2 regions of the Sporosarcina sp. P29 genome follow, and region 2 is predicted to be linked to the other one. Evidence: predicted binding sites of a transcription regulator. Region 2 holds the regulator's gene; the other holds the start of a gene.
What was found. The regulator LexA, encoded in region 2, represses DNA repair genes until DNA is damaged. The targets are predictions, from matches to a motif close to CGAACATATGTTCG.
Positions count from the first base shown of each region.

Region 1: uvrB (excinuclease ABC subunit UvrB) is a predicted target of LexA. The motif match lies at 6,728-6,741, and genes of this name have one in related genera.

Region 1 covers NZ_PDYX01000021.1:32,940-45,312, forward strand. Annotated here, with positions in the region: gene CSV68_RS14090 (DUF4097 family beta strand repeat-containing protein) at 626-1,717, opposite strand; gene uvrA (excinuclease ABC subunit UvrA) at 1,798-4,665, opposite strand; gene uvrB (excinuclease ABC subunit UvrB) at 4,673-6,655, opposite strand; gene CSV68_RS14105 (IDEAL domain-containing protein) at 6,864-7,121, opposite strand; gene CSV68_RS14110 (ABC transporter permease) at 7,314-8,525, opposite strand; gene CSV68_RS14115 (ABC transporter ATP-binding protein) at 8,509-9,255, opposite strand; gene CSV68_RS14120 (HIT family protein) at 9,377-9,802, shown strand; gene CSV68_RS14125 (YtxH domain-containing protein) at 9,998-10,354, shown strand; gene CSV68_RS14130 (HTH-type transcriptional regulator Hpr) at 10,545-11,108, shown strand; gene CSV68_RS14135 (hypothetical protein) at 11,195-11,380, shown strand; gene CSV68_RS14140 (YjcZ family sporulation protein) at 11,424-11,525, opposite strand; gene CSV68_RS14145 (peptidylprolyl isomerase) at 11,685-12,373, shown strand, end outside.
Region 2 covers NZ_PDYX01000003.1:260,492-272,864, reverse strand. Annotated here, with positions in the region: gene CSV68_RS04950 (STAS domain-containing protein) at 1-501, opposite strand, end outside; gene CSV68_RS04945 (hypothetical protein) at 532-957, opposite strand; gene CSV68_RS04940 (YqkE family protein) at 1,042-1,299, opposite strand; gene CSV68_RS04935 (hydroxymethylglutaryl-CoA lyase) at 1,426-2,328, shown strand; gene CSV68_RS04930 (alpha/beta hydrolase) at 2,343-3,269, shown strand; gene CSV68_RS04925 (YneF family protein) at 3,335-3,571, opposite strand; gene sirA (sporulation inhibitor of replication protein SirA) at 3,682-4,122, opposite strand; gene tkt (transketolase) at 4,267-6,273, opposite strand; gene CSV68_RS04910 (DUF896 domain-containing protein) at 6,382-6,618, opposite strand; gene CSV68_RS04905 (YneB family resolvase-like protein) at 6,686-7,339, opposite strand; gene yneA (cell division suppressor protein YneA) at 7,336-7,662, opposite strand; gene lexA (transcriptional repressor LexA) at 7,858-8,478, shown strand; gene CSV68_RS04890 (methionine gamma-lyase family protein) at 8,530-9,789, opposite strand; gene hfq (RNA chaperone Hfq) at 9,884-10,108, opposite strand; gene miaA (tRNA (adenosine(37)-N6)-dimethylallyltransferase MiaA) at 10,149-11,081, opposite strand; gene CSV68_RS04875 (alpha/beta hydrolase) at 11,065-11,991, opposite strand; gene CSV68_RS04870 (glycerol-3-phosphate dehydrogenase/oxidase) at 11,988-12,373, opposite strand, start outside.

The DNA.
Region 1 (12,373 bases), on a different contig from region 2:
CAGCAACAATGAGCACTTACACGAATTATTGAGCGGCACAGGCGATTGACCTCTAGGAGCAGTGTGTAATGAGCGGGTAAGCGGCAGGATTGATCGCATTACCCGTAAGTATGAGCGCTCACGGACCACGATAGAGCGGACATCCACCCTCATAGAGCGAAAACGCAGCAACAATGAGCACTTACACGAATTATTGAGCGGCACAGGCGATTGACCTCTAGGAGCAGTGTGTAATGAGCGGGTAAGCGGCGAGATTGATCGCTTAACCCGTAAGTTTGAGCGGATACGGACCACGATAGAGCGGACATCCATCCTCATAGAGCGGTCACGCAGCAACAATGAGCACCTACACGATTTATTGAGCGGCACAGGCGATTGACCTCTAGGAGCAGAGTGTAATGAGCGGGTAAGCGGCAGGATTGATCGCTTCCCCCGTAAGTTTGAGCGGATACGGACCACGATAGAGCGGACAACTCTCTCAATAGAGCGAAAACGCAGCAACAATGAGCACTTACATGATTTATTGAGCGGCACAAGCAAATCCTCCCGCTTCATTCAAACAATCAAAAAAACCAAAAAACACCTGCACCGCCACAAATGGCAGTGCAGGTGTTTGATTATGTGATTAACCCATATCGACAGAGTTATAGCGAACCATGACAGTGCCTGTCTTGGACTCTCCCGTGATGTGCAACGGCTCTTTCATTGAGTCTTCAACGTTCTTGCTAAAGCGGATCGTACGGTGCAAGAACTGTTCTTGTTCTTCCACACGTGATACGTCTTTCAATTGCAAGTCAAGCTTACCCATGTTGGAAGTAATCTCTCCCTTAACACCTATAGTAGATGGGAAGTAAATTTCAACCGTACCGCTGATTGACTTCGCTTCTAATTTTTTTGCATCAGCAGAAGAAGTTGTCAACGTCACGTTTCCATTTAAGGATTTTGCGTCTACATCATTCACCGCGCCATCTACATAGACACGACCATTTAATGTTTCGGCTTCTAGCTTTTCGCCAGTAACTTTCAACAAACGGACCATACCGTTTGCAGTCTCTAGCTCCGCTTCATCAAATTTAATATCGGCACATTCAATTTTACCATTTGCCGTTCTAATACGCAGATCTTTAAAGTCCACGCCTTCAACAGAACATCCGCCGTTCAATAGACGGACAGAAAGTTTACTATACGGCGCTGTAGTCGGTACGTACAGATGTAGGTTGACTTGCAGCATCTTCAAGTCGCTTCCGATGCGCAACTTATTGCCGTCTTTTACGAACAATAACTTTTCTAGGAACTGGCTGAGTGCACCTGCTTCAGAATCATGATTGAAATGCTTTACAGAGAACTTCGCCGTGATTTCCTCAGTATCTGAAGGATGAATTTCCACAGTACCGTGATCGATATGGATGATGATTTCTTCAATATCTTCTACGGACTTACTTTCTGTATGTGTAAAGGAAACAGATTTGCTGAATGGTGCTTCGAAATCGAATTCTTTCACACGGTGTACTGCCGTATCCATAAATTGCATGAAGCGGTCACCTGCTGAGACGAATTCTTTGCGGATATCTTCGAAGAAAGCATCAGCTGAAGAGCTCTCTTCCGCTGTTCCTTGCTCAGATTCTTTACCCATGGCTTCCAGTAATTTCAATGCTTCATCAGCTGTGATTTTACCTTCTTCAAGCATCGTTAGTATTCGTATGCGTTCATTTTGCATTTCCAGATTCCTCCTTGTTTTGAACAATCTTTTCAGTAGCTATCTATTTATACGGTTCTGCGGAACAAAAGTTTCATTTTCTATTTCTTTACTACTTTTTTTATTTGTTCTTTCATCCGATTTCGATCTCTTTCTAGGATGGTCTTCAAATATTTACCCGTATAGGATTCTTTGACTTCTGCTATCGCTTCGGGTGTACCCGTCGCAACAATTTCTCCGCCTTTGTCTCCGCCTTCCGGACCGATATCGATAATATAATCGACAGTCTTAATGACATCCAAATTATGCTCAATAACGAGAACTGTGTTCCCTCCATCAACTAGACGTTGAAGAACTTCAAGTAACTTAGCTATATCATGTACGTGCAAACCTGTTGTCGGCTCGTCCAAAATATAAAACGATTTACCCATGGACCGTTTATGCAATTCAGAAGCCAATTTCACACGTTGGGCTTCTCCACCTGACAGTGTCGTTGCTGGTTGACCTAATTGTACATAGCCTAAGCCTACATCGACGATCGTCTGCAATTTACGATGGATTTTCGGGATGTTTTCGAAAAATACGACCGCATATTCTACTGTCATTTCCAGTACGTCTGCAATATTCTTTCCTTTATACTTCACTTCAAGTGTTTCACGGTTATAACGTTTACCGTGACATACTTCGCACGGTACATATACATCCGGAAGGAAATGCATTTCGATTTTGATGATTCCATCTCCACGGCATGCTTCACACCGTCCTCCCTTGACGTTAAAACTAAAGCGACCTTTTTTATAGCCGCGAACTTTCGCTTCATTCGTCATCGCAAAAACATCGCGTATATCATCAAAGACGCCTGTATACGTAGCTGGGTTGGAACGCGGTGTACGGCCGATTGGTGATTGATCGATATCGATAATCTTCTCCAAATGTTCCACACCACTAATACTATCGAATTTTCCAGGTCTTTGTTTGGATCGATTCAATTTCTGGGCCAATGTTTTATGCAAAATATCATTGACCAACGTACTTTTACCTGAACCGGAAACTCCTGTAACTGCGATAAATTGACCGAGTGGGAATTCTGCATCAATATGCTTCAAGTTATTCTCTGAAGCGCCTTTAACGATAATGCTGCGCTCATCACGTGACCTGCGTTCAATCGGTAGTGGAATGAATTTCTTCCCGCTCAAATATTGACCGGTCAGCGACTTCTTGTTTTTCATCACTTTCGCAGGAGTACCTGCAGCTACCACTTCTCCACCTGCCACGCCAGCACCAGGACCGATATCAATTAAATAGTCTGCGGCCATCATCGTGTCCTCGTCATGTTCTACAACAATTAACGTATTTCCGATATCTCGCATGCTTTGAAGCGTGCCAATTAATCGATCATTATCTCGCTGATGAAGTCCAATTGAAGGTTCATCGAGAATATACAGAACACCTGTCAAACGAGATCCGATTTGTGTAGCCAGTCGTATACGCTGTGCCTCTCCACCTGATAATGTTCCTGCTGAACGAGATAAATTTAAGTAATCGAGACCGACGTTCACTAAGAAACCTAAACGTTCTTGGATTTCCTTCAAGACCATGTCTGCAATTTGTGTGTCCTTCTCAGATAGAATTAATTGGTCAAAGAATTTCGTCGTTTCAACAATCGAACGTTCCGTGATCTTCCCGATATGCTCTCCGTTCACTAAAACCGAAAGCGATTCGGGTTTTAGGCGGTAGCCTGTACAAGTGGGACATGACTTCTCCGTCATATATTTACCCATCTGCTCACGTATATAGTCTGATGATGTCTCATGATAACGACGTTCGACGTTGCGCAAGACACCTTCGAAATAAATATCGCTATCGCGTGTGTTTCCGAATTCGTTTGTATAGCGGAAACGAATCTTCTCTTTTTTCGATCCTAGCATCAGTTTTTCAATATCTGAGTCAGCTAGTTCTCTAACCGGTACATCCATTGGAATTTTATAATGCTTGGCAATCGTCTTCAGAAGTTCTGGATAATATTGCGAACTCGTTGGCTCCCAAGGGGCAATAGCGTGTTCTTTTAAGGTTAGGTCACTATTTGGAATGACTAAATCTGGATCCACTTCGAGTTTCATGCCAAGTCCATCACATTCAGGACATGCACCGAACGGACTGTTAAATGAAAACATACGCGGTTCTAGTTCGCCAATAGAAAACCCACAAATAGGACATGCGTGATGTTCACTGAAAAACAGTTCTTCTTTACCAATCACATCGACAAGAACATTACCGTCTGCTAATCGTAACGCAGATTCCAATGAGTCACTTAGACGTGTTTCTACGCCTTCTTTCATGACGATTCGGTCAATGACGATTTCAATTGTATGCTTTTTATTTTTATCCAAATCGATGTTATCGTCTAAATCAATTGTCTCACCATTTACTCGTACCCGTACATAGCCTTGTCTTTTAATATCTTCAAATAATTTGGCATGTGTCCCTTTACGTTCTGAAATAATAGGTGCCAAAATTTGAATTCGAGTACGCTCTGGTAACTGGATTACACGATCCACCATCTGCTGAATCGTCTGCGTAGAGATTTCAATGCCATGAAACGGACAATGCGGTTTCCCGACTCTTGCATAAAGTAAACGCAAGTAGTCGTAGATTTCCGTCACCGTTCCTACAGTAGACCGTGGATTTTTACTCGTTGTCTTCTGGTCAATAGAAATAGCCGGCGACAATCCTTCTATAGAATCCACATCTGGTTTATCCATTTGTCCAAGGAACTGACGCGCATATGCAGATAATGATTCCACATAGCGGCGCTGCCCTTCCGCGTAGATCGTATCAAAAGCTAGTGAAGATTTTCCTGAGCCCGATAAACCCGTAAGCACCACTAGCTTGTCGCGTGGAATCTTCACCGTAATGTCTTTTAGGTTATTCGCTCTCGCTCCCTGTATTACAAGTTCTTTATTTTTCATGCGGACTCTACCTTTCTGCTTTCAGTTCTAATACGGTATCTCGTAACTCTGCAGCTCTTTCGAAGTCTAAAGCTTTTGCTGCGTCTTTCATTTCTTTTTCCAATTTGGTTAGCAATATGCTTTTCTCGTCTTTGGAAAGCTTCTTGCCATTCGTCACCTTTTGCAAATACGATTCCGTTTCTTCAGCCACTTGAGTGGCACGGATCAATTCGCGTATCGGCTTAACGATGGTCGTTGGTGTTACACCATGTTTTTCATTATATGCTTTTTGAATTTCACGACGACGTTCCGTTTCATCAATAGCTTTCTTCATGGAATCTGTCATTTTATCCGCGTACATAATAACGCGTCCTTCTGAGTTACGTGCCGCACGTCCAATTGTCTGGATTAACGCACGTTCCGAACGCAAGAATCCTTCTTTATCCGCATCCAAAATCGTGACCAATGAAACTTCGGGAATATCAATTCCTTCACGCAGTAAGTTGATTCCGATTAATACATCGTACGTTCCGACACGCAACTCACGGATAATTTCTGTCCGTTCTAGAGTCTTCACGTCAGAATGGAGGTACTGAACTTTAATTCCGATATCTTTTAAATAATCCGTCAAGTCTTCTGACATTTTTTTCGTTAGAGTTGTTATTAATACACGTTCATTTCGCTCGATTCGAAGATGTATTTCATCCAATAAATCGTCAATTTGTCCTTCAATAGGACGCACTTCAATGATTGGATCAAGTAATCCTGTAGGACGTATAATCTGTTCTACCATTTCGTCTGTATGCTCAATTTCATAAGGACCTGGCGTGGCTGAAATATACATTGCCTGCCGAACATGCTTTTCAAATTCTTCAAACATCAATGGACGGTTGTCCAATGCCGATGGTAAGCGGAAACCATGTTCCACCAATACTTTTTTACGTGCCTGGTCCCCGTTGTACATTCCACGAATCTGTGGCAAGGAGACGTGACTTTCATCTACTACAATCAAAAAGTCGTCAGGGAAATAATCCAGCAACGTATATGGAGTTGCCCCGGCTTCACGCAACGTCAAATGTCTAGAATAGTTCTCGATTCCAGAACAAAAGCCCATCTCCCGCATCATTTCTAGATCATAACGCGTCCGTTGTTCTAGCCGCTGCGCTTCTAATAATTTATCATTATCACGTAAGTATTTAAGCTGTTCTTCTAACTCGATTTCAATATTTTCAATCGCTTTAAGTAACTTCTCTTCGCGGGTAACGAAGTGGGATCCTGGGAAAATAGCCACGTGATCACGATCGCCGATGACTTCTCCTGTTAAGGCATCCACTTCCCGAATCCGTTCGATTTCATCTCCAAAAAACTCAAGACGTATACAACGCTCGTCACGAGCTACCGGAAAGACTTCGACTACATCGCCTCTGACACGGAATGTACCACGCGTGAAATTGATATCATTGCGCTCATACTGAATGTCCACTAGCGTGCGTAATAGTTGATTACGCGGTATTTCCATTCCTTTGCGTAATGAAAAAACCATGTCATTATATTCTTCTGGCGAACCTAGACCGTAAATACATGACACGGATGCTACAATCAAGACGTCGTTCCGTTCGAATAATGCACTCGTTGCGGAGTGGCGAAGTTTATCGATTTCATCATTGATCGATGAATCCTTTTCAATGAATGTATCCGTCTGTGGAACATATGCTTCTGGTTGATAAAAATCGTAGAAGCTGACGAAGTATTCTACCGCATTATCTGGAAAAAACTCTTTGAACTCGCTATATAATTGGCCAGCCAACGTTTTATTGTGGGCAATGACCAGTGTAGGTTTATTAATTTCTGTCAGCACATTGGAAACCGTGAATGTTTTACCTGTCCCCGTTGCACCCAGTAACGTTTGATGCTTCTTGCCTTCTTTAATACCGTTAACAAGGCTGTCGATCGCTTTTGGCTGATCTCCTTGTGGCGTATATGGTGCCTGCAATTGAAATGTTTCGTTCAAATGGTTCCACTCCTCTTCTTAAACACCTGTCCTTCTATTTTACCACAACCAGTGTTTTTTCTAAAGAAATAACGAACGTACGTTTTAAGCTAACTCTCTATGTACTTTATTGTACCCTTGTACTTTGTGAAAGAAACTCACAGCGAGGTTATTCTATGCAATAAAAAAACACTGCCAGGATTTTGCCCTAGCAGTGCCTATGAATACATTATTTTGTTTTTAGTTCATAACCATGTTCTTGTGAAATGTCGATTAATTGTTGTGTATACAGGTCGAATGCTTCTTTGTCATTTTGATCCAGCGCATCGTCAATCAACAGCATGATTCGCGATTGTGTTTGTTCCCAGTGAATGTGTTGTAGAAACAGATCCCAATAGATTTCGTTCAGCAACTTTTCCGCTTGGAGAGAAGTGCCATTGTTACCTACCGCTTTCAAAAATTCAGCATATGAGTTGTTATTGTTCATCTCTCTCACCCCTGATACCTTTTAGTAATTATATATGCAATAGAATACAAATTGCAACCACTAGTCTAACTATTCGAACTTTTGAATTACTTTAATATAATTAGAGGAATTTTTACTAGGTACATATATTCAGACAATTCTGTGATAGGAATTACAATACTAGCAGTAGTTCTACTTCACTCTGGACGAACATCATATTTCTTTTACTTGCTCTTTAGTTAATCGGATCGTTGCCTCACCGACAATGAGTGCGATCGCCGCAATCAAGAGAGGTGTAATACTTAGTCCATACAAAGGTAATGCCGCCAGTAATAGAATAATTGCTTGTAGCCAAATCAGTTTTCTTACTAACAAACGAACCGCTTTGATTTGCGATTTTTCCTGTTCTTCAGGGAATAGCAGATCCATCGTGAACTCGACGCCACCTTCAAGCGCCAATATCAACTGAACAGCTGTCGCAAACGCTAGAGCTCCTACAAAAATGAACGATACAATTGGTAACGGTATTAAGAACGCACCCAACGCAGACAGTGCCGTTAATCTAACCCACAACCAAAATGTATCATCTGTACGAATAAATGTACGTACGATTAAGTAGTTTTGTACATCCTTGCGCTTGAATGTAGACCGTTTCATAGCAATCTTCAACCAGCTCCGCTTACTCACTGAACCAACCAAATGCGGTACTTCCGTGAAGTAATTCGCAAATCGATAGAAACGCATCATACGATTTTGTTCCAGTTCAATAAACTGCTCATACGGAAATGGAAAATGCTCCGCTTTCTTATCCCAAAACTTCGCATAGAGCATAGCAATCAGAATTCCGATAAAGATTGCAACCGTACTCCACGTAAGAGCGAAGTGAATCGTTAGAAATGTTAAAACGAGTCGTAACACACGATCCAGCCAAACGAAGTTATGCTTCGCAATACGAACACTGTATTCAGTCCCTACAAATAGCCCTTTAAACACGATGATTAGTAACATAATGAGAAGATAATCCGTTCCTGTTCCCACTTCTGTTGCTTTTAATAACGGCAAAGCAACGACCATAGCAATTAGTGGTAAGGGAAGTTGTGAAAATGTCGACCAAGTGATCGAACGTTTCATATAGCTCGGCAATTGATTTTCTAATGGCAGGAAAAAAACGATATCTGCCGGCTTTAGTAACGTAGTCGGTGCCGCTTTCATTAATAAGAGTGCAATGACGATAGATACGATGAAAACTGAAGGGAATGTAACGGGCACTTCTTTTAGCCATTCACTATACGCATAGCCCCCCGCTCCAATGGCAAACATGAAGACGATAGCCAAATGTCCAGTGAATACATAGCGCATATATTTCTGTAGTTCATTAACGTAATGGAAGAACCGTTGTCCCCATATCTCATGCATGTTGTTCATGGTCAGTTTCCTCAGTCATTGCGATATATAAGTCATCGAGTGTGGCATCCGGTCGCCCGAACGTCTTACGCAAGTCGTCCATTGTACCATTCGCACGCACCCGGCCTTCGTGCAACAAGATAATGCGATCACAATACTTCTCAGCCGTCGCCAATACGTGGGTGGACATCAAAATAGAAGCCCCCGCATTTTTTCGTTCAATAATTTGGTCTAGCAATGCGCGAATCGCTAGAGGATCCAATCCGACGAATGGCTCATCGATAATATATAATTTAGGTTCGACTAGGAAAGCACACATGATCATGACTTTCTGTCGCATACCTTTAGAAAAGTGAGCTGGAAACCACTTTAAGCGTTTTTCCATACGGAATTCTTTCAGCAATTGTTCGGTACGTATTTCAAATTGTTGCTTGTCCAAACCGTATGCCATCGCAGTCAGTTCCAAATGTTCTTGTAATGTAAGTTCTTCGTATAACACGGGCGTCTCTGGAATATAACTGAATGATTGGCGGTAATGTTCCTTATCACTAAACGTCGCACCGTCAATTTTGATAATTCCTTCAAGCGGATTCATGACACCGATAATATGTTTGATTGTCGTACTCTTCCCAGCGCCATTTAGACCGATTAACCCGACCAACTCCCCCTCTTCTATCTGAAATGAAAGGTCATGTAAAACGGGCTTGCGCGTATAACCACCTGTAACGTGTTCTAGTTCTAGGATTGCCATTATATTTCCCCCTATCTTCTTTTATTATTTTAGCAAAGAAATTGTAAAATTGCTTTATCCGCCTTCGTTAACTATCTGAAAATATGCTACAATACATCCAAACATGAAAGGATGTGTAGAAATGACCTCATGTATTTTCTGCAAGATTGTAGAAGGAACGATTCCAGGAGAAAAAGTATACGAAGATGATCACGTAATTGCTTTTATGGACATTATGCCTGTTACGAAAGGGCACGTACTCCTAATCCCAAAAACACATCGTGAAAATGTGTATGAATTAACTGAAGAAGAAGCTGCGAATTTATTTAAAGTAGCACCCAAAATCGCTAATGCATTAAAAGAAGAATTTCAACCGGCCGGAATGAACCTATTACAAAACAACGGATCTTTCGCTGGCCAGTCCGTCTATCATTTCCATATGCATTTAATTCCACGCTATGATAAAACAGATGGTCTGAAAGTCGAATTTGATACAAAAGTAGAGCAGTTCCCGATGGATGTAGTATCTGAATTAGCTACGAATATTTCAAGGCGTCTGCAACGATAACACGTGGCGGATACAGAGCAGAAGAGTGCGGCATTTTTCATCATTCCTCAAATTGAATTCCACTCTTCTGTCCATTTCTCCATACGATGGAGAAAAAAAGCTTTTGTTGGTATAATATTTCATTCATTTTCTTGCTCAACTACGTACGAACATGCTTTAATAAAATAATAACTATACAAAAGGAGTGTTCTCTACATGAAAGCGTCCACATTCTTTATTGGCCTGGCAGCAGGTGCTGTCACTTCTGCGGTAACCGTTCTATATTCTACACCAAAAGCTGGCAGTGAACTGCGTGACAGCGTCAAAAATGCATCACTCGAATTGAAGGATAAGTTGAAAGATGTCAAAGGGCAAGTCGCAGATCTAAAAGATTCTGTTACCGATTTATCGAAAGAAGCAAAAGAGCTAGTCCCAGAGACTGTCGAAGAAATGAAAGTTTCTGTAGCAGACTGGAAGCGCTCGACTGAACACAATAAGAAACGTTTAGAGAAAGAAATCTCTGCAATTCAAACGGCATTGGATGATCTCGAGAAATCAATTGGTACTCGCTAAGGTATTTCCATTTAGGCATCCGTTCTTCACTTGCTAATCTTTGAGTACGTACCCATAGTAAAAACAGCCGTAATATAGCTGTTTCTATGGGCATATACACTCAAACTGATTTATTTTACTATTCCGTCTTTTTTATTTGTTGTTTTTTTGGTATAATAAATAAAATGACTGAAAGAAAGCAGGTGTCTCGATGGCCGATCAAAATATTTCACGTAAAGATGCCATGATCTTCAATCAGCGCGTAGCCCAAATGTCCAAGGCGTTATGGAAAGCTGTAGAGAAAGATTGGCAACAATGGATTAAACCGTATGAACTCAATATTAATGAACATCATATTTTGTGGATCGCCTACCATTTGGAAGGTGCCACAATTTCAGACATCGCGAAATTTGGTGTAATGCATGTCTCAACCGCCTTTAACTTCTCAAAAAAGTTGGAACAACGTCAGCTTTTGTACTTCTCGAAAAAAGATGATGACCGACGCAATACATACGTGACGGTTTCAGAAGAAGGCAAAGCGTTACTCATCCGGATGAATGAAAATTACCATAATGAAGATTACAGCGTTCTTCAGGGTTCTCTTCCCATTCGTGATATTTACGGTAAATTTCCTGAATTCTTAGAGGTCATGTCCGTATTGCGTAACATCTATGGAGATGATTTTATGGACATATTCGAACGCGGTTTTCAGAACATCGAGAAGACGTATGTTGATTCAAATGATTACCTAACAAAATCTGAAGTAGAGTCATAACCACCTGCTCTTTACATGGTTTAGTTTTTTCCTTTTGATCACATATTCTGCTATGATAGTACAGAAGCAGAAAGAGGAGGTCTAAAATGGTTATAGCGATTACCATTCTATTTTCATTGTTCTACTTATATCAAATAAATAAAATGACATTTGCTCTTTGCCAATCTAGAGAGATTCCAGAAGAAAAGCAGCCAAAGATTTATCGAACTGTAAACATTCTGATCACAATCCTCATTTTATCCTTATATGTAGAAGTGTTCTTTAGTGCTTAACACTATGTATTGCCCACCCCCATTGCTGGGGGCGGGCTTTTTTTTAGCACAAGTATGCTGCACCGACGATAATTAACAAAATGAACAACACAACAATTAAAGCAAAGCCTGATGAACCTGATCCGCCGTGTGAATAACCGCTCATGAAGGCACCCCCTTTCACATTGTATCCTATGCGAAAGTAGAAAAAAGCGGTTGGGCAGTTTTTGATGTATGGAACCTTTTTGTTTTTCATACGTTATATGATATAGTGTTTACTTGAAGAATAGACAGAATCGATACTTAGATTAGGGGAGTTAATTACATGAAAAAGAAGATGTTAGCATTTACACTTGCAGCTTCGGTTGCAGCTTTATCCGCTTGTTCTGGTGGCGGCGATGAAAAGGTTATGACGTCTAAAGCAGGAGATGTAACGAAAGATGAGTTTTATCAAGAAATGAAAACATCTGTCGGTGAACAAGCCCTACAAATGATCATCTTGGAAAAGGTTCTGGATGATAAGTATGACGTAGACGATAAGCAGGTAGATGAAGAATTTGATAAAAACAAAGAACAACTCGGTGAAAACTTCGAAGCATTCTTGGCTCAACAAGGTCAAACACCTGAAAGCTTCAAGAAAATGATTCGTTTGAATAAATTGCAGGAAGCTGCATTGACTGATGGTATTGAAGTTTCTGACGAAGAGTTAGACAAACGTCTTGAAGAATCTCAATCAGAAATCAACGCGCGTCACATCTTAGTTGAAGATGAAAAGACAGCAACAGAAGTAAAAGAGAAGTTGGATAAAGGAGAAGACTTTGCGAAAGTAGCAAAAGAATACTCTACTGATCCAGGTTCTAAAGATGAAGGCGGAGATCTTGACTGGTTCGCATACGGTGTAATGGTTCCTGAATTCTGGAACGCTGCATACGACTTAGAGCCAGGCAAAATCAGTGAGCCGGTTCAATCAGATAACGGCTTCCACATCATCGAAGTAAAAGAAAAGCGTAAAGC
Region 2 (12,373 bases):
TGAGCTTAACTCATTAATTAAGCTTTGTTGGATATCAAACTTGCTGTTGATATATTCATTATAGGTTTCCGCGAAATTAATATAAATTTGATCAAATGCACTATTGATCGTTTCACTCCAACGCATATAATCTTCTAGTTTAATGTCGTCTATATTGGCCAACTTAAAATCATTTATTATTTGCCAGTATGTTAAACGAAGTTTACTTAACGCCTCTATAACTTCTTCTATGGGGGTATTGCTGTTGACTCTACTTAGAGCGACAACGGCAGCCCATTTTTTTTTGTTTTTTTCAAAGATTTCAGGATCATCAAGTAAACTACTAATGATGGTTAAATTCGTTAATCTATTTTGTTCACGAAGTGTTTCTTCCATTTCTGGGTGCGCGCTGAGCGAATAAATAGAATCTTTTTCTATTATTCTCATCGCTAGCCAAGAAGTAGTGATTTCCGGCAATTTTGCTAGTAAATATTCATAAAGCCTTACATCAAGCTGTTTCATCTTAGATCCTCCTGGATACGTTCTTCGATCTTATTGAATGTGTATAATTAATTGATTCGCTTCAAAGTCAAAGATATTTAATATGACCCCAAGAACCGTTATATATTTGTATATAGATTCATAATACGTGATGCCATATTCTTTGTCATATTGCGCAATCGGATATACATACTGTTCTTCCGAAGGGATGGGCAAGAACTTCCAAGGTCTTGGAGAATCATTGTTTTTTTCCGCATGTGCATCTAATAACATATTATAAAAACTCTCTACCTTTTTTTCAGGAAAATCATAATATATAATAGGCCCTGTTTTCTCAATAGTTTCTAAATTTCTTTGCACCCAATGAACAATTGGATGCTCAATTGGAGCTGAATGAACGCGCTTCAAAAGATTTTGGGATGTAGGTTCTTTTTGAGTATTTAGTTTATCACAATACGTAATATACAAAAACTTCATTATTCCCTCTCCTTTGCAAAAGGCTTTTAATATAGTAATCATTTTACTAGTACAGCTATTCCCACATCTATTTAAGTAGTACTTTTAATACTTGGTTCCATCATATCCATATTCCTCTAGTAATTCTTCAAAACTTTTATTTTTCTCACGTTCTTTGCGCTCTTGAATACGTATTTCTTTTTCCTGTTCCAATTTTAATTCTTCTTCTACTTTCATTTCCTGCTTCATTCCTTTTAATTTAGCTAACATATCATCGCTCATTAAATCTGAAAGTGAAGTTGCAGACTCATCTACGATTTTGCTCTCTTGTTTCGTCGATGCTTTTCGTTGTTTTTTTGACATAGTAAACACTACTTTCTATTTGATAATTGAGATACATCTTATTGAAATTATCCAGATAATTGTCAAGGGTTATACATTGCCCTTATTCGCTTTAATTACGTACAATAGATTGAGGGAGGGATGTTTATGTATAGCTTACCAAAAAACGTAACGTTAATCGAGGTTGGACCGCGCGATGGCTTACAAAATGAAAAAAACAGTATTCCTACTGATCAAAAATTAGCTTTTATACATTCTTTGCAGCAAGCAGGTATACATGAAATGGAAGTTACCTCTTTCGTATCACCAAAGTGGGTACCACAAATGTCAGATTCCAAAGAGATTATGGCACGAGTTAGCAAACAAGGCAGGCAGATTGTTCTCACGCCAAACGCACGTGGTGTTGAGAATGCACTCAAAGCTGGTGCAGATAGCATGGCGGTGTTTGTAGGCGTGAGTGATACATTCAATCAACATAATATCAATCGCTCCACTACGGAGAGCGTGGAGACGTTGCGACCTATTGTCCATCAGCTCAAAATAGATCAGCGTTTTGTAAGAGCTTGTATTTCAACAGCATTTCACTGTCCGTATGAAGGTTTTATTCCACTTGAACAAACTCTGGCACTTTGCAAGAAGTTTGTCGATATGGGTGTAGATGAATTAAGTGTGGCAGATACTGACGGTATGGCCAACCCTTTAGCCAGCTATACTTTGTTTCGAGAACTAAAAAAACAGTTTCCAAATATTTTAATTACAGCACACTTCCATGATACCCGTAAATTAGGATTAGCTAATATTTACGCCTCCTTACAAGCAGGTGTTGATCGATTCGATACATCTGCAGGTGGTCTTGGTGGCTGTCCTTTTGCACCTGGCGCTACAGGTAATGTCGCAACGGAAGATGCGTTATATCTTTTGCAGTCAATCAATGTAGAAACAGGGATTGATCTGGATAAAATATGTGCAGCAGTAGATGAAGTTGCACCTTATCTGTCACGTCCCATTGAAACGGCGATGTATAACTTATATAAACGAAGAAGTAAATAGAAAGGAGGATTTTGGTGAAACGTAGAGTAGTGTATATTGTCGGTATAGCGTCAAGTGTGATGACAGCGTTTCTTACAATTTTCGGGATTCTTCTCACTAATCGTCTAATGTATTTAAAAACAAAAGACTCAGAAGTTATTTTGCAGCGTGAAATGATTGCTAAACGCTTTGATCGTCAGTGGTTTGAAACTATAAGAAAAGATGATATTTGGATTCCCTCACCTAACGGCTATAACTTACGCGCGATCTTCTTGCGACCTTTAGATACAACACGAACGGTTGTCATTTGTCATGGCGTAACAGAAAATAAAGTGAATTCTATCAAATATGCACGACTGTTTGAACGTTTAGGATTTAATTCTGTTATTTTTGATCATCGGCGGCATGGCGATTCTGGCGGCAAAACAACAAGTTTTGGATTTTATGAAAAAATAGACTTAAAAGAAGTTGTGACAGCTGTTCGTGAACGTGTAGGTAAGCGCGCTTTAATTGGCATCCATGGAGAATCTATGGGAGCTGCCACTACGCTGTTGTACGCAGGTACGTATGAAGATGAGGCGGATTTCTATATATCTGATTGTCCATTTTCTGATTTCTCAGAGCAACTATTGCATATCATTCGTACAGAGATGCCTTTTAAGACCTCAATGAGCTTGCGAATCGCCAATTTGTTTTTGAAGATTCGTGATGGTTATACTTCTGCAGCTGTTTCCCCCCGCGAAGTGATGAAGTTTATTGATAAACCCGTATTATTCATTCATAGCATGGAAGACACATTCATTTTGCCTCAAATGACGGAAGAGTTATACGAATTAAAAGAAGGCGATAAAATGATGAAGCTTTTCGCAAAAGGTGCTCACGCTAAATCATATAATGACAATCCAGATGAATATCTGCAAACGGTTCAAACATTCCTCAGTCGTTTTCGTTTATATTCTTGATAATGCTATACAATAGAAAATAAAAAAGCTCCGTGTTAGCAATTCTGCTATTCACGGAGTTTTACTTATTTTTTTTTAGCTGGCTTGTCTTGAACCTTGCTCATCTGAGCCATCATTTGGTTAATTTTCTTTTGTGAAGGTTTCTGTCCCATTTGCATCATCATCATACGTAACATTTGTTCATTAATTGGCGGATTGTCCTTCAAATAATTCATCATATATTTACGTGCTATGAAAAAGCCGAGAGCTACTCCGCCGATCAAAGCGACGACGATCAATAAAATTGCTATCCATAAAGTCATTACTGCCAAACCCCCCTCATAAAAATAGTTCGATTACATACTACCAAGAAGGATTATACAACATAGCAGCAGTGAATAGCAATGACTGTACGCAAATTGTGCGGAAGTTTTTACATCATCGAATTTTCTAGTATCATGCGTTCAGAGTGTTTAAGTGGTTTGAGCCAGCCGCATTCTTGCTGTTCATTCATCACCGCAAAAAAACGATCAGTTGAAGTGGATAGTGCTACAAATAAATCTAAATCCAACATGCGTGACCCTTGGCAATACACCTGTATACTGTGCGTACCCATTTTGATGAATACTTCTCCCTTGATTAAGTGTGTCAATCGATATTCATTATGATATGAATCCAATTCATCAAAACTTTTTGCCAAGTTATTCTGAATAATAGTATCTAGTTCTCTTTGATTTAACCGATCACATAAATATTCAATTTCTTGATAATTCGTAGAAGGACCTACTGTTAGCAGCTCAAATAATAATCGTTCACGTCCCATTATGAAGGACTGATACGCTGACTTGATCTTGAAAATTTCATACTTCCTCATAACGAACACCTCCTACTGTCTATCATAGAACTTGTCCTCAGTAAATCGTGTCAGTTTGCGGAAAACTTCATCACTATTATTGTCGTAAAGCTGCGCAAAAAAACACACGGCTCTTTGATAGAAAGAGCCGTGTGTTGCGTATGCTTAGTTATTTAATAGATTTGTCATTTCTCTTACAACATTTTCTACAGTAAAGCCATACTTTTCAATGACTAAGTCGCCTGGCGCACTTGCACCAAATGTATCAATTGCCATGACAGTTCCTTCATCGCCTGAGTATTTATGCCAGCCAAGGGAAGCTCCCATCTCAATCGCTACTCTCTTCTTGATGTTCTTTGGAAGAACAGAATCTTTGTACGCTTGATCCTGTTTCTCAAATAGATCCCATGAAGGCATGGAGACGACAGCGACGTCGATACCTTGTTCTTTAAGAGCTTTCTGCGCTTCAACTGCAAGACTTACTTCCGAGCCGCTTGCAAGCAGTAAACCATCTGCTTGCTCTTTAGAAGCAGGTGATATGACATACGCACCTTTTGGTACATATTCCATCGCTAGTTCTTGTGATTTAGGCAATACTTCAAGGTTTTGTCTAGACAAGACTAAGACAGTTGGTGTGTCTTTTGAAGTAGCAGCTATATGCCATGCTGCAGATGTTTCATTTCCGTCAGCAGGACGGATGATAGACAATCCAGGCATTGCACGTAATGAAGCCAATTGCTCAACTGGTTCATGAGTAGGTCCGTCTTCTCCGACCGCTACGCTATCATGTGTGAATACATATGTTACGGGTAAGCCCATTAATGCAGACAATCGAATAGCAGGACGTACATAATCACTAAACACGAAGAATGTTCCACCAAATACTTTCACTCCGCCGTGAAGAGTCATGCCGTTTAGAGCAGTCCCCATAGCGAATTCACGAACACCAAACCATATATTACGGCCCGCATAGTCGTCTGCAGTGAAATCACCTGCATTTTTAATCGTTGTCTTGTTTGAACCCGCAAGGTCCGCGCTACCACCAAATAATGCCGGAACTGCTTTCGCTAATGCATTGATTGACTCACCAGATGCTGAACGAGTCGCTACAGAAGCACCTGCTTCATAAACTGGCATTTGTTCTTTTAAATCAGTTGGAAGTTCGTTTGCCATCGCTAATTTAAACTGTGTTGCCAATTCTTTATGTTCGTTTTCGTAGCTTGCGAATAGTTCATTCCATTGATTCTCTGATTGAACACCCAGTTGATCTGTTGCTGAATTAAAACGGTCATAAACTTCTTCTGGAACGTAGAAGTCTTCTTCAAATGTCCACTTGTAATACTCTTTCGTAAGCGCCATTTCATCTTCACCTAACGGTGCACCGTGTGCATCTGCTTTACCAGACTTATTTGGTGATCCGTAACCAATGACAGTTTTCACTTCAATGATTGTCGGTCCTCCTGTATTGCCTTTTGCTTTTTCAATTGCATCTGAAACAGATTTTGTATCATTGCCATCTTCTACGCGTGCATAGTTCCAGCCATATGATTCAAAGCGTTTTCTAATGTTTTCAGAGAACGACATATCTAAATCGCCATCTAAAGAAATATCGTTACTATCATATAGCACGATCAGTTTATTCAATTGAAGGTGGCCTGCCATAGAAATTGCTTCTGCCGCCACACCTTCCATCAAATCTCCATCACCGCAAAGTGCATATGTGTAGTGATCGACAATATCGAAACCGGGCTTGTTATACGTTGCCGCAAGATGTTTTTCAGCCATTGCCATACCAACGGACATACCAATCCCTTGTCCAAGTGGTCCTGTTGTCGCTTCAACTCCTGCAGTGTGTCCATACTCCGGATGTCCAGGTGTCTTTGAATCCCATTGTCTGAAGTTCTTTAAGTCATCAATAGTCAAACCGTAGCCACTTAAGTGCAACAAGCTGTAAAGTAACATGGAGCCGTGTCCTGCTGAAAGTACAAAACGGTCACGATTGAACCATTGTGGGTTTGATGGATTATGGTGTAAATGTTGTGTCCATAGTGTATACGCCATCGGTGCTGCGCCCATCGGTAATCCCGGGTGACCAGAATTTGCTTTTTCAATTGCATCGATTGATAATGTTCGGATTGTCGTTATTGCCAGTTGATCGATTTTTTCGGTCATGCTGTACATCCTTTCCGTCCTGTCTCATATGAGTGTTTTATAGTACATATTCCTTCTCTAGTGTAGTCAATTCTAGAGTTAATTACAATGTTAATCCTTTACCTATCATCAATTTAGCGGCTTTTGATTCGCTCGCGCTAGTTTAACTTTTTCAGGTGTTACATCATTTCCTTCAGGATCTACTACTTTGACCGATTCGATTGTTTCACGCATGCTTGAACGGAATGATTCCAAGTATTCCTTTCTCAACCGCGTCTGTTCTTTTGCCTCCTCGATCGATAATCCTGTTGTTTTCTTTTTATTCGCCAATTCATTAATACGTTTTATTTTCTTTTCTGATAGCATCTTTAAAACCCTCCATAAGTTAGTCGTTTAATAAAATGTAAACAACCTGAAGGAAAAGTGCAACCTATTAGTGTTCTTGTGCAATAAACTCTTTATATCTTCTATGAACCGTCGCTTTACTGACAGCATGGCCAAGTCCATTCAATACCGTTGCAATTTCTTCGTATGTGAGACCTTTGTTGCGAAGCGAGACAATTTCTTCTATTGGTAGTTCAAGTCTTTCACGCCCCGGTCCCTGATCAATATTCCGCAGATTCTTTGATGGATCATAGCCTCTGTCAACAGCACGCTTCATCCCTCTACGTATTTTTGCATTATGTAGTTTACGTTGATATTCCTCTACGATTGCGAGAATTTCTAGTAACATGGAATCCATTTCATTCAGTTCTATTGTACCGTTTGAATGATTGGTAATCACAGCCGTTTCACTTTTTGCAATTACATGCAATATCGCGACCCTTGCATTCCCTCGACCTAATCGTGTCTCATCTTGAATGAATACTGCATCCACTAAACCATTTTGGATTTGATCCAACATGGATAGAAGGCCTTCACGATCCATATCATACCCACTCTGCCGATCTGTGTAAATTCCAACACAATCATAGGATAACTCAGTAGCTAACTTTTCTAGTTCTTCCTGCTGCCTTACAATAGACTGCTCTTGTGTTTCTTTTTCTGTACTCACTCGGCAGTATATTACACACGTCTTTTCTGTCATTTAGTTCCCACTCCTATTTCAGCCACCCGGATATCTGTTTGTTTATTAATTTTAACAGGCACACGCAGTAATTCACCTGAAACGATTTGATCGGTAGGCAATTCATTTAATGAACGTACCTGTTCGATCCAATGAGTGGTTGGTATATCTTCTGAGTAGTTAGAAGCCAGTTGCCATAGTGTATCTCCTTCATTAACAACGATTTCCATATAGTGATCTTCCACGGCTATTTTATCGAATTGAACCCAGGCAAATGACACACATACTATTAATAATACAGCGAAATAATAATTGTTTTTAATAAATTCTTTAACAAATTCCATAATAACTCCTCCTCTAATTTGCGCATTTAGAATGCACGTTCGGAATACCTGTTCTTAATTATAAGAGAACATATGATTCCATGTCAAGCAAAATTAGAACCTTTGTTTGATTACTAATCGAACACATGTTATACTATATTCAAAATAGTGGTTCAGTATTCCATTGCTCGCAAACTAGTAGAAGAGGTGAATCTGTTGAAGAAAATATCAAAGAGACAAGAAGAAATACTTGCTTTCATAAAAGATGAAGTGCGTTTAAAAGGTTACCCCCCTTCCGTTCGTGAAATTGGGGAAGCTGTCGGTCTTGCATCAAGTTCCACGGTTCACGGTCACTTATCACGGCTCGAAAGTAAAGGTTTTATACGCCGGGATCCGACAAAACCTCGTGCCATTGAAATTTTGGATCCTGAAGGACTGGACGAGTTAAAGAGTGGCGTTATGCATGTGCCATTGATTGGTAAAGTTACAGCTGGTAATCCAATTACGACAATTGAAAATATCGAAGAGTACTTCCCATTGCCGGATACATTCGGTTCATCAGAGGATGAAATCTTCATGTTAGAGATTGTAGGAGATAGTATGATTGAAGCTGGCATCTTAAACGGAGACCGTGTGATTGTCAGACAAACCCACTCCGCAAGTAATGGTGAAATCGTTGTAGCTATGACAGAAGAAGACGAAGCGACAGTTAAACGTTTCTTTAAAGAGAAAGACTATTTCCGACTCCAACCAGAAAACTCCTCTATGGAGCCAATCATTGTAGATCAAGTTTCTATTTTAGGAAAAGTGATTGGTGTTTTCCGTATGATTCATTAATCAACAAAAAAGTGTATCGAGAAACCTTAATAGGTTCTCGATACACTTTTTTTATACCAACTTCTTTTCAAGCAATTGTTCCATAGAATCTAGTACTGCGGATTTTACATGCTCATAGGTCAATCCACCTTGAATATATGCTGTGTAGGGTGGTCTAATTGGGCCGTCAGCTGTCAATTCGATACTGGAGCCTTGAATAAACGTACCCGCTGCCATTATGACGTCATCGGCATAACCGGGCATATAGGATGGCTCCGGTGCATATTGAGCATTAATTGGTGAGTTTTGCTGGATCATCTGACAGAATGCAATCATTTGTTCGGCGTTTAAAAAATTCACTGATTGGATTAAATCCGTTCGAAGCTCACTGTAATGCGGTGTGGTATCCATACCAAAGCTACCGAAAAATGCCGATGTGAATAGCGCGCCTTTGACCGCTTGACTTACTACGTGTGGGGCTAAGAAGAATCCTTGGTACATCTCAAGTAACGTATCTAGTGAGGCTCCTGCCTCAGCTCCAAGGCCTGGAGAAGTCATTCGATATGCACACTTCTCAACCAAGTCTTTCTTACCTGCTATGTATCCACCTGTTCTGGCAAGTCCGCCGCCTGGATTTTTGATGAGCGATCCTGCCATCAGATCTGCTCCAACTTCTACGGGCTCTTTCATTTCCACAAATTCTCCATAGCAATTATCTACAAATATCACGACATCTTCTTTGATTTTACGGATTTCCTTAATAATCGCTTCAATTTCATGGATTCTGAATGATGGATTGCTTGAATAACCTTTCGAACGTTGGATTGCTACGACTTTCGTCTTCGATGAAATCGTCACTTTGGCTTTCTCATAATCAACAGAGCCATCCTCTTTCAAATCAATATGCTGATAAGAAATGTGAAAGTCCTCTAGTGAACCCGTATCTTTGCCATTGCCGGAAATGATAGACTCCAACGTATCGTATGGTTTACCCGTAATATAAAGAAGTTCATCACCCGGACGCAATATCCCAAACAAGCTAATTGTAATGGCATGCGTGCCTGAGATAATTTGATTTCTGACAAGACAGTCTTCCGCTCCGAATACATCTGAGTATACTTGTTCCAATACATCACGGCCACTGTCATCATAACCATAACCTGTAGAGCCGGATAAATGAAAGTCGCTTACCTGATTTTTTTTGAATGCTTGTAAGACTTTTCTTTGGTTAAAAAACGCAATTTCTTCTACTGTCTTCACGTACGGAGCAATTAGTTCCTCCGCTTCTTGTGATTTAATCAGTAATTCATCATTTATGGGTGTTATTTGCATGTGTAGTACCTCATTTCATTTTGTCATATTCTATTTTACCAGATGAAGTGTATATACCAAATGAAAGACAACAAAAAAACAGGCAAGCGCCTGTTTATAGTTCGTCTTTTAAAATAACTGGTTTTGCAGGGGCATACGTAGAAATCGCATGCTTATAAATAAGCTGTTGCTTACCGTCTGTTTCCAATAGAACCGTATAATTATCATACGACTTGATTAGACCCTTTAGTTGAAAACCATTTAGTAAAAAGATTGTCACGAATGTGTTGTTCTTCCGTAAAGAATTCAAAAACGTATCTTGCATATTTCCTTGTGCCATTCGATTGCCTCCTCGTCCCTGTTATTTAGTTATTCCATACTCACTTCTGAAAATCCTTTATTATCTTACAGGTTGTTTGAAAAACTTCTTCCCCCGACTGATTAGCATCTACCCACTGGACAGGCAATTTATTACGAAAGTAGGTCAGCTGCCTTTTTGCATAATTACGTGTGTTTTTCATTACCGCTTCTATTGCCTGCTCTTTTGTTAATTGTCCGTCAAAATAGGAAATCAGTTCTTTATAACCTATCGCTTGTACAGATTGAGTGTGCCGAATCCCTTTATTCCAGAGTTGCTGTACTTCTGTAAACAAACCCGCTTGAACCATTTGTTCCACACGCATATCGATTCGTTCATAGAGTAGTTCACGGGGAAGATCCAGACCAATAATTACAGAATGATACATCGGCTGATTTCCTTGTTGCTGTTCATGGTCTTGCTTTGTTTGACCCGTCACTTCAAGGATCTCTAGCGCACGCACTAGACGTCTATGATTATTCGGATGGATTTTCTCCGCACTTTTCGCATCTAATTCTGCAAGTTTCGCGTGCAAGACATCTGCGCCTTCTAGTTCAAGTTCCCGTTCTATGCGCGCTCGCACTTCAGGGTCGGCGGCTTGTTCTGTAAATCGATAATCAAACAAAACGGACTGAACATACATTCCACTGCCACCAACAATAATAGGTAGTTTTCCACGAGATTGAATATCCGCTATCCATTGTCTCACCGCTAGTTGATATTCCGCTACGGAAAACGATTCTGTTGGTTCTTTTACATCAAAGAAATGGTGTGGAATTCCTTGCATTTCAGAACGATGAATCTTTGCTGTGCCGATATCCAATTCTTTATATACTTGCATAGCATCTCCATTAATGATTTCTCCATTAAACAATTTTGCCAGGGCTATGCTAAGCGCTGTTTTCCCTGAAGCAGTCGGTCCTACTACTGCTAGTACATCAACGGGTAAGTTCATGTCGTTTCATCCATTCTACGATAGTCATATACACTTGTTTGTAGTTGGTTTCCTGAAGCATCTCGTGCCTTCCGCCTTCATAGAGCTGAACAGTAACTTGCTGTTGTTTCGCTTTGTCGAATTGTTTGGCTACTTTCCACACACCTTTAGCGCGGTCTCCTACTAAATCATCTGTACCTGAGAATAATAAAATCGGTAGTTCATTCGGAATATTCAACAAAAATTCAGGCACTTCCATTGAATTCATTCCTTCAAGCAACACACGAAATAGTTGAGCAGTCGGTACGAAACCACATGCCTCATCCTCTTCGTAATCAGCCACGCTTTCTACATCGCGCGATAGCCAAGCAAATTCACCTTCATCAGGAAATTGTTTCGAATAATTGCCGAAGACCAAGTTGTTCAAAAACACATCCGGTTGCTCTTTAGGGAACTTATCTTCCCTATACGCAGCCAACGCAATCGCAGCATGTGCAGTGAACTCAGAATTAGAACCAGTGCCCGATAAGATCACTTGACTAATCGTCTGACTATAAAGCTGGATATAGCGCCTAGCAACGAATGAACCCATGCTATGACCGAGTAGTACAACGGGAAGTTCCGGGTATTGTAGTTGATAACATTGATTCACTTCGAATGCATCATCTACCAATTGGTCGAATGTAGCAGACTCACCTATATAGCCGTAAACATGCCCATTTTCTATAGCTGTCTTACCGTGTCCCCTTTGGTCATGCAACGTCACGACATACCCTTGCGACTGCAAGTACTGTGCGAATCTTTTATAGCGTCCGCTATGTTCTGCTAATCCATGAATGATGTGCACACGGCCAATCGGCTCAGTCTCCGGTGTATAACTTGTCCCATACACTTTTGTCCCGTCACGCATTGCTATCCATTGGTCTGTCATGAACTTACACTTCCCTTCGCTTCCGCAATCGCATTTTGCAAATCGTTTTCATGAGTGGCTTTCTCACTGTCTGTATACTGCAACAACTTTGCCATATAGTCGGTTACTTGTGTCGCTAATGTTTCTACAACATCGATTTGGAAATATAAATCACCTTTTCTGCGGATAAAGAAATCGCTTGGCGTTGTGACCATTTCATGATGAATTCCATATAAGATCTCTGCGCGTAAACTTATCGGCAAATTGTTCTCTTCTGCTGAAATCGAGTGGGCTAATTGGAAAACTTCATCACTATTTCTTCCGTAAAATGAAGCAAGACGCGCTCCTTGCTGTGGAGTTAAGCCGAATTTAGGTGCTCTTTCCGCTTGTAGGTCAATAAATT